4 regions of the Streptomyces sp. ML-6 genome follow, and region 1 is predicted to be linked to each of the others. Evidence: riboswitches for the same ligand, from Rfam matches in the RefSeq annotation. Region 1 holds a riboswitch; each other region holds the start of a gene.
The links. Region 1 has a riboswitch for cobalamin ahead of OCT49_RS24105 (ribonucleoside-diphosphate reductase subunit alpha). Riboswitches for the same ligand answer to the same signal wherever they lie in the genome.
Positions count from the first base shown of each region.

Region 2: it holds a riboswitch for cobalamin, as region 1 does, so the genes downstream of both, OCT49_RS06650 (cobalamin biosynthesis protein) here and OCT49_RS24105 (ribonucleoside-diphosphate reductase subunit alpha) in region 1, are expected to answer to the same signal.
Region 3: it holds a riboswitch for cobalamin, as region 1 does, so the genes downstream of both, OCT49_RS01570 (ABC transporter substrate-binding protein) here and OCT49_RS24105 (ribonucleoside-diphosphate reductase subunit alpha) in region 1, are expected to answer to the same signal.
Region 4: it holds a riboswitch for cobalamin, as region 1 does, so the genes downstream of both, OCT49_RS27660 (energy-coupling factor ABC transporter permease) here and OCT49_RS24105 (ribonucleoside-diphosphate reductase subunit alpha) in region 1, are expected to answer to the same signal.

Region 1 is NZ_JAOTIK010000001.1:5,411,795-5,413,983, forward strand. Features, by position in the region: gene OCT49_RS24105 (ribonucleoside-diphosphate reductase subunit alpha) at 1-1,269, opposite strand, end outside; cobalamin riboswitch at 1,410-1,536, opposite strand; gene mctP (monocarboxylate uptake permease MctP) at 1,692-2,189, opposite strand, start outside.
Region 2 is NZ_JAOTIK010000001.1:1,502,309-1,504,497, reverse strand. Features, by position in the region: gene OCT49_RS06655 (cobyric acid synthase) at 1-60, opposite strand, end outside; gene OCT49_RS06650 (cobalamin biosynthesis protein) at 57-1,100, opposite strand; cobalamin riboswitch at 1,245-1,374, opposite strand; gene OCT49_RS06645 (hypothetical protein) at 1,634-1,864, opposite strand; gene OCT49_RS06640 (inorganic phosphate transporter) at 1,900-2,189, opposite strand, start outside.
Region 3 is NZ_JAOTIK010000001.1:332,042-334,230, reverse strand. Features, by position in the region: gene OCT49_RS01570 (ABC transporter substrate-binding protein) at 1-786, opposite strand, end outside; cobalamin riboswitch at 826-957, opposite strand; gene OCT49_RS01565 (serine hydrolase domain-containing protein) at 1,270-2,189, shown strand, end outside.
Region 4 is NZ_JAOTIK010000001.1:6,249,705-6,251,893, reverse strand. Features, by position in the region: partial or broken gene OCT49_RS27670 (LysR substrate-binding domain-containing protein) at 1-347, opposite strand, end outside; partial or broken gene OCT49_RS27665 (short-chain dehydrogenase/reductase) at 337-558, shown strand; cobalamin riboswitch at 756-939, shown strand; gene OCT49_RS27660 (energy-coupling factor ABC transporter permease) at 970-1,674, shown strand; gene OCT49_RS27655 (energy-coupling factor ABC transporter substrate-binding protein) at 1,671-2,051, shown strand; gene cbiQ (cobalt ECF transporter T component CbiQ) at 2,059-2,189, shown strand, end outside.

The DNA of each region.
Region 1 (2,189 bases):
CTTGAACGTCATCCAGCCCTGACCGGTCTGGGCGAGGGTGCGCATCATCCGGCCGTACAGCTCCCGGGCGGGCATCGACTTGCGGGCCAGCCCCTTCGCCTCCGCGGCCCGGTACGCCGCGTCGAAGTCGTCGCCCCACAAGTCCACCAGCTCGGGCACGTCGGCGGGCGAGAACAGCGACCAGTGGCCGTCCGCCTCGACCCGGCGCATGAACTCGTCCGGGATCCAGTGCGCCAGGTTGAGGTTGTGCGTGCGCCGCTGGTCCTCGCCGGTGTTGTCCCGCAGCTCCAGGAACTCCTCGATGTCCGCGTGCCAGGTCTCCAGGTAGACCGCGGCGGCACCCTTGCGCCGGCCGCCCTGGTTGACCGCGGCGACGGAGGCGTCGAGCGTCTTCAGGAACGGCACGATGCCGTTGGAGTGCCCGTTGGTGCCGCGGATCAGCGAACCCCGGGAACGGATGCGGGAGTACGGCAGGCCGATGCCCCCGGCGTGCTTGGAGAGCCGGGCCACCTGGTGGTAGCGGTCGTAGATCGAGTCCAGCTCGTCGAGCGGGGAGTCCAGCAGGTAGCAGGAGGACATCTGCGGGTGCCGGGTGCCGGAGTTGAAGAGGGTCGGCGAGGAGGGCAGGTAGTCGAGCCGGCTCATCAGCCCGTACAGCGCCGCGACCTCGTCCACGGCACGCGGGGAGTCGTCCTCGGCGAGCCCGGACGCGACCCGGAGCATGAAGTGCTGCGGCGTCTCGACGACCTGACGGGTGTGCGGGTGACGCAGCAGGTAGCGGCTGTGCAGGGTCCGCAGCCCGAAGTAGCCGAAGCGGTCGTCGGCGCCGTCGGCGAGCGCGCGCTCCACCAGCGCGTCGAGGGCGTCCGCGTTGCGGGCGACGAAGCCGGCCGTGCGGTCGGCGATCAGGCCCTCGCGGTGCCCGACGGCGACCGAGGCGGAGAAGGAGACGGCGCCCTGGCCGGCGGCCTCGTCCGCGATGGCGCGGGTCAGGAGCCGGGCGGCGAGCCGGGAGTAGGCGGGGTCCTCGGAGATCAGTCCGGCGGCGGCCTCGGTGGCCAGCGCACACAGCTCGGCCTCGTCCGCCCGCGCGCTGCGGCCGCGCAGTGCGGCGGCGGCGACGCGCCCGGGGTCGGTGTCGGGCAGATCGGCGGTGAGGTCGGTCAGGGTCCGCAGCAGCGCGGCCCCCGGTCCGTCGTGTGCGGCTGCCCCGGAATCGGCGGCCGTGGACGCGGCGACCGAAGCCGGATCGGCTGGCGCGATGGTCACGTGGTGCTCTCCCTCGCTCGGCTCGGGGCCGGCGGGGGAACGGGGCGGCCGTGCGGGCACGCACCCGGGACGGGACGGCGCTCCGCACGGCGTCCGCCGGCCCAACCGCGAGGCCCGGACGTCTGGCGCCCGGATCGGTCGAGCCGGACGCACTGTCGGCAGGTCCTCGGACTTGTCCGGGGTGCGCGAATGCGCACTGAACACACCGTTGCGGGACAGTTCCGGATTCGCACCGGATTCCCCTGCGGCGACAGCGAGGATGAGCATACATGTGGGGGCAGCCCGATGAAGCAGCCCCCAGATGTTGTGTCGGTCAGCTCGGTCCGGACCGGCGGGAAGCGCCCTGCGGGCCTTCCGGAAACAGCGGACGGCCCGCTCCCGCCGCCCTTCGGGAAGGGGCGGGAACGGGCCGTCACGGGGCGTCAGTGGCCGCCGGGCGCCCCCGCCGTGGCCGGCGGGAGCTCGGCGGCGACACCCGGATCGCCCGCGTCGGCCGTGTAGTCGGACGGCGAGGTCTCGTCGGTCCCGGCGGGCGCCTTCATGGCGTTCAGGACCAGGGTGAGCACCACCACGACCACCGCGTTCAGCACGAACGCGGTGAGACCGATGTAGCCGATCTCGCCGATGCCGGGGATCTCCGCGGACGAGCCGCCGAAGTGCTCCTGCGTCGGCGAGGCGACCCCGTACGCGGCCACCGTCCCGTACACCATGCCGACCGCCCAGCCCGCGAGCAGCGCCCAGCGGTGGAACCAGCGGGTGAACAGGCCGCCGACCAGGGCCGGCATCGTCTGGAGGATCCAGATCCCGCCGAGCAGCTGGAAGTTGATCGCGACGGTCTTGTCCATCGTGAGGACGAAGGCGAGCGCCCCGACCTTGACGAGCAGCGAGACCAGCTTGGAGACCTTGGTCTCCTGCTCCGG
Region 2 (2,189 bases), 3.9 Mb from region 1:
GGTGACGACGCTCTTGCCGGCGTCGGAGGTGGTTCCGGCGATCAGCAGCCCGCCGCTCATGGGTTTCTCCGTCCTGGAGTGCGAGATCCTGGGGTGCGAGGGCCGAGGACGCGAGGTCCTGCCACGTCCGGCACGGCCGTCCGGCGGCCCGCGATCCGCCGGGCGGCGAGCGACACGCCGAACCGGCCCGCCACGCACACGCCCAGGGCCAGCACGCCCACCCGGCGCGACAGCCGCACCGCGCGCTCGATGTCCGCGCCCTCCACCGCCCGGCCGGCCTCCCCGTTGAGCACGGGACGGTGCTCGACCCGGCCGCCGTACGCGAGGGTCCCGCCGAGCCGTACGCCGAGCGCGCCCGCGAACGCGGCCTCCACCGGGCCCGCGTTGGGGCTCGGGTGCCGGCCGGCATCGGCCCGCCAGGCCCGTGCCGCCGCACCCGGACGGCCGCCCGCGGCCACGGCGAGCAGGGCGGTGAGCCGGGCGCCGGGCCAGCCCGCGAGGTCGTCGAGGCGGGCCGAGGCCCAGCCGTAGCGCCGGTACCGGGGCGACTTGTGGCCGACCATGGCGTCCAGGGTGTTGACGGCCCGGAAACCGGCCAGCCCCGGCACCCCGCCCAGCGCGCCCCACACCAGGGCGCCGACCACGGCGTCGGAGGTGTTCTCGGCCACGGACTCCACCACGGCGCGGGCGATCTGCGGCCCGTCGAGGGACTGCGGGTCGCGCCCGCACAGATGCGGCAGCCGTTCGCGGGCCAGCTCGATGTCGCCGGCCGCCAGGGCGTCGCCGATGGCCCGTGCCTCGCGGCCCAGGGACGTGCCGCCGACGACGGACCAGGTGGTGGCGGCGGTCAGCGCGAGGGAGGCGGCGGGGCGGTCGCGCAGGGCGCGGGCGACCAGCGCGGCACCGCCCGCGACGCCTCCGGCGCAGACGAGGGCGTGCAGCGCGCCCCACCCGCGGTGGTCGTGCCACAGACGGCGCTCGACGTTCGCCACGGCCCGCCCGAACCCGGCCACCGGGTGCCCCCTGCGGGGGTCACCGAGCAGCAGGTCGCCGAGCAGACCGGCGGCGGCGCCGTACGCGAAGACGCGGTCGGCTCGCACGCTCAACCGGCCGTCGTGCCTCGGAGGATCCCGGTACGGGCGGCTCTCGGCGAGAGCGCCCCGACGACGGACGCACGGCAGCCAGGCATGGCGATATGTCCTCACTCAGGGTCCGCGCCCTGGTTCGACGTGACCGGCGACGAGAGTCTCCTGGCTCCCGGATCCGCGGTTCCCCCGGCCTTCCAGCCCGCTCGCGCGTGCCGTGACTTCCGGTGTTGGGGGACCGCTCCCCGGTGACAGTGGCGGGACCGCGCCGGATTCGCACCGGCTTCCTCTGCTGTCGCCGTGATTGGCTCCGGCAGTCCACCACGCCCCGCGAACGCCCGTCAACCTGCCGTTGACCTGCGGCGGCGCAGTGTGCTGAGACCCACATCGCCCCGGGCGCACGGCGAAGGGCCGGACACCTCGCGGGTGTCCGGCCCTCCGTGACGCGCGTGCTCGGACGTCACGTATGCGCTCGGACGTGATGCGTGCGCTCGGGCGTCACGTAGGCGCTTGAACGTCACGCATGTGCTCGGGCGTGACGCGTGTGCTCAGGCGACGATGAGGAAGATCCCGTACGCGACCGCCGCCACGCACAGCGCGAAGCAGACGTACGCCCCGGCGCGGGCCAGCAGCACCGAGCCGCCGGAGCCGCCCTGCGCCGCCGGTTCGGCCTGCTTGGAGAGGCCGACGATGCCGAGGGTGAAGAGGCCCACCAGGGCGACGGTGACCACGAGGGAGACGCCGAACACGGAACCGAGGGCTGCCCAGTCGATTTTCATGCTGATTCCTTAGACGGCCGGCCTGGACGGCCCGCTCAGACGGTGGCGGGTCGCGCCGGGTCCTGGGTGGTGGTGGTTGCGGCCGGGGCCACGATGGTGGCCGTGAGGTTCTGGACCGGTGCCTGGGCCGTGGTGGGCGGCGGGCTGACGGCGGCGATGGCCGTGGTGACGACGCCCGCGGGCTCGACGTCGCCGTCCGACGGGGCGACGTCGCCGTGGCCGACCGGCTTGCGGCGCGAGATCAGCCAGATCGAGCCGGAGCCCGCGACCAGCAGCGCCGCCACGACGACGACACCCCAGGTGCCCTGCTTGGTGAGGAGTTCGG
Region 3 (2,189 bases), 5.1 Mb from region 1:
CTCGGGCCTGCGTTTGATGACCTGTTCCCAGGACACGTCGCCGAAGGTGGCGTCGAAGTCCGCGAAGACGTTCCTGCCACCGGCGAGTTCGACGATCTCGTTGCCGATGCCCTTGCCGCCCGCCGTGAACGCGGAGCTTTCACCGGAGTCGTAGACGAAAACCGAGCGGGGCGAGGCGTCCTCGAGCCCCGTCTCGACCGCCGCGATCCTCCGCCGTTCCCGGGCGATCAGCTTCTGGCCGCGCTCCGGTACGCCGAAGGTCCTGGCGACCTGGGTGATCTCGGTGGCGAGCTGATCGACGCCGACCCCGCCCTCGGCGCAGCTCTCGATGTTCAGCCGGGTGTTGATGCCGTTCTTCCGGAGCTCCGCCCGGTCCTGGCCCCTGGCCTTGTCGAAGGCACTGTCGTACCCGCCGTAGACGAAGTCGGGGTTGGCGCCGAGCAGCACTTCCTTGGAGGGGTACTCCTCCGCGAGCACCTTGATCCCCTCGTACGCGGACCGGTACTCCGGCAGGACGCTGTCGTCCAGGTAGGCCGTCCCGACCAGCCGGTCCTGGAGTCCGAGGGCCAGCATGATCTCGGTGACGTGCTGGTTCATGGTGACGACCCGTTCCGGCGGGGCGTCGAAGGTCGTTCTCGTACCACAGTTGGTGACCGTGTAGGGAAAACCGTCGGCGGCCGGTGCGGTCCCCGCCCCGCCCCCACCGCCGGTGTCGGAGCCGCAGCCGGTGAGCGGCAGCAGGAGCAGTGGTATGAGTACGAGCGGTACACGGCGGATCCGTGGCATGGCCGGCCCTTTCCGGGGGATGTCCTCGTCCCCTGGGTCGTCTGGGAAGGCGGCGCGGCCAGTATCTGGCTTCCGGGCTGTTGCAGCCCGGTCACAGTGGCGGGACCGTACCGGATTCGCACCGGTTTCCTGACGCGCGTCGCCCGGGTTTCCGGAGCCCATTCTGTCAGACCGGTATTCCGGCAGGTCATGCCCCTTGCACCGACGACCGGTGGCCGGGGCCCGGCTGCCCCGGCCACCGGTGTGCGGGGGACAGCCCCACCAGGAACCGGGCGGCCAGCAGGATCGCCGCGGACGGTTTCTGCGGAAATGCTGGAACCGGCGAACGGGGAACCACCCCTGCCGAAGCGATCCAACGGCCTCCGGTGTGCTCCGGACGGCCTTTCCATTTCATGTCCATTTCGTGGGAGTCGGCGCGTGCACACGTGGGAAGAACAGCGGTTTCGTCCGTCCGGACGGCGGGGGAGGAAGCGGCGCGGGGCCGTGACGGGAGCGGCCGTGCTGGCCGTGGGCGTGCTCGCGGCGGGGGCCCTGGCACCGCCCGCCGCGGCAGCGCCCCTCCCCGGCCGGCCCGGCAGCACCGTGCAGCAGGGCCTGGACGAACTCGTGCGCTCCGACGGCATGCCCGCCGCCCTGGCCGGTGTCACGGACGGCGGGGGACGCACCCGTACGTACACCGCGGGTGTCGGCGACCTCGCCACCGGCGCCGGGGCGCCCCGCGACGGCCGGGTCCGCATCGGCAGCAACACCAAGGCGTTCACGGCCGTGGTCGTGCTGCAACTCGTCGCCGAGGGCAGGGTGGAGCTCGACGGCCGCATCGACACGTATCTGCCGGGTCTCGTGCACGGTGACGGCATCGACGGCGGCCGCATCACCGTCCGCCAACTCCTCCAGCACACCAGCGGACTCCCGAACTACGTCGAGCACCTGGGTGAGGAGATCCGTCACTACGAGCCCCGTGAACTGCTCGACCTCGCACTCCGGCACGGGGCCGACTTCGAACCCGGCAGGGGCTGGAAGTACAGCAACAGCAACTACCTGGTCGCCGGACTCCTCGTGGAGAAGGTCACCGGGCGCCCCCTCGCCACGGAGATCGACCGGCGCGTCATCCGGCGCGCCGGACTGCGCCACACCTACTTCCCCGCCCCCGGCGAACTGCGCATCCGCGGACCCCATCCCAGGGGCTACTACCAGGACTCCGCGGACGCGCCCCTCGTCGACGCCACCGAGTGGGACCCCTCCTGGGCCTGGGCGGCAGGGCAGTTGGTGTCCACCAACTCCGACCTCAACCGCTTCTACTCCGCGCTCCTGCGCGGTCGCCTCCTGCCGGAGCCGCAGCTCGACCAGATGCGCACCACGGTCCCGGCCGGCGCCCCCTTCGCCGACGGCGCCCGTTACGGACT
Region 4 (2,189 bases), 840 kb from region 1:
AGGGCGTTCGTCGTCCCGGCGGGCGGCCACCGCCAGCCGGGACGGGGAGATGCCGCGGACCGGTACGGCGGTCACCTCGTCCCGGACGACCAGCGGGGCGTTCCCGGCGGCCAGCAGGACCACCCCCTGACCGTTGACGACCGCCGCGTGGGTCTCCTCGGCGCTGCTCACCACCCCGCCCACCCGCCCCGGGCGTCCAGGGCCAGCCAGTAGTCCCGCAGCGGACCGGCCTCCGGTGGAAGGGCGAGGAACGGCTCGTCGAGGAGGTCCGCGAAATCGACCGCCCCCTCGTGGTCGGCCGCGGCCCGCACCGCCAGGGGGTGCCCCTGCGGCAGCGCCACCAGGCGGACGGTGCAAGGCGGCGACGGCACCCAGCCCGGGGACCCGGCGAAGGCCGCGGCGGCGATCCGGCTGGCCCTGGACGCCGAGCGGACCCCGCTGCGACTCGTCCTCGGCGGCGACGCGGTGGACGCCGTCGTCAGGCACCTGGACTCGGTGCGGGCCGAGCTCGCCGAGTGGGAGAAGGTCTCCCGGGGAACGGACTTCGACCCGCGGTGACGGCAGGCACGGTACGGGGGTGACGGCAGGGGCCGCCCGCGGTGACGGCAGGGGCGGTACGGGGCGTACGGGGCCGTCCGCGCAGGTGGCCGGCACCGCGCGCCGGCCCCTGCACGCGCGGGCGCGCGGGCGGGCGCGCGGGCGCGCGGTGCGTCCCGCCCCCTCCGGGCGTGCTTGTCACCACCCCGGGTCGGGCATTACTGTCGCCACGCCTTGGTGAACGGGAAATCCGGTGTGATACCGGTGCGGCCCTCGCCACTGTGATCGGGAAGTCCGGCTCCAGCCCCCTGCGGGCAGCCACTGGGTCCTCGGACCCGGGAAGGCGGAGCACGGGCGGTGGTACCCGTCAGCCAGGAGACCGGCCAAGGCGCGTCAACCATCCACGAGGTGCTGGAGAGGGTCTACTGAGCCATGCACATAGCCGAGGGCTTTCTGCCTCCGGCGCACGCGATCGCCTGGGGCGTCGCGTCCGCGCCGTTCGTCGTACACGGAGTACGGTCACTCACCCGTGAGGTCAAGGAGCACCCGGAGAGCACCCTGCTCCTCGGCGCCTCCGGGGCCTTCACCTTCGTCCTGTCGGCCCTGAAACTCCCTTCGGTGACCGGGAGTTGCTCGCACCCCACGGGCACCGGGCTGGGCGCCATCCTCTTCCGGCCGCCGATCATGGCGGTGCTCGGCACCATCACCCTGCTCTTCCAGGCGCTGCTGCTGGCCCACGGCGGCCTGACCACGCTCGGCGCCAACGTCTTCTCGATGGCGGTCGTCGGCCCCTGGGCCGGGTACGGGCTGTACCGGCTGCTGCGGCGGTTCGACGTGCCGCTGATGGTGGCGGTGTTCTTCGCCGCGTTCGTCGCCGACCTCTCCACCTACTGCGTCACCAGTGTGCAGCTGGCGCTGGCCTTCCCCGACCCGAGCAGCGGTTTCCTGGGCGCGCTCGGCAAGTTCGGCTCCATCTTCGCCGTCACCCAGATCCCGCTCGCGGTGAGCGAGGGGCTGCTGACGGTGGTCGTGATGCGGCTGCTGGCGCAGTCCAGCAAGGGGGAACTGACCCGGCTGGGCGTGTTCCCGGCCGTCCGGGCGGACCGGACCGGCACGCCCGAGGGAGTGGCCCGATGAGCCGTAACGCGAAGATCAACGCCCTGTTGCTGCTCGTCGTGGCCGCGCTCGCGGTCCTGCCGCTGGCGCTCGGCCTCGGCGACCACAAGGAGGAGCCGTTCGCGGGCGCCGACGCCGAGGCGGAGACGGCGATCACCGAGCTCGAACCGGACTACGAACCCTGGTTCTCGCCCCTGTACGAACCGCCGTCCGGCGAGATCGAGTCGGCGCTCTTCGCCCTCCAGGCGGCGCTCGGCGCGGGTGTCCTCGCCTACTACTTCGGGCTGCGCCGGGGCCGCCGCCAGGGCTCGGAACTCGCAGGGGCGCAGGGGCAGGCACGGCGGGATCCCGAAAGCGCGCCCGTCGGTACCGGGGACTCCCCCGCCGAGGGAGCCTGAACCCGCGGTGCTGCCGATCGACGAGGCGGCGCACGGCAACCGCTGGCGCCGCCGTCACCCCGTGGACAAGGCCGTGCTCGGACTCGGGCTCACCGTGCTCGCGATCTCGCTGCCGCCCTGGCCCGGCGCGGCGCTCGT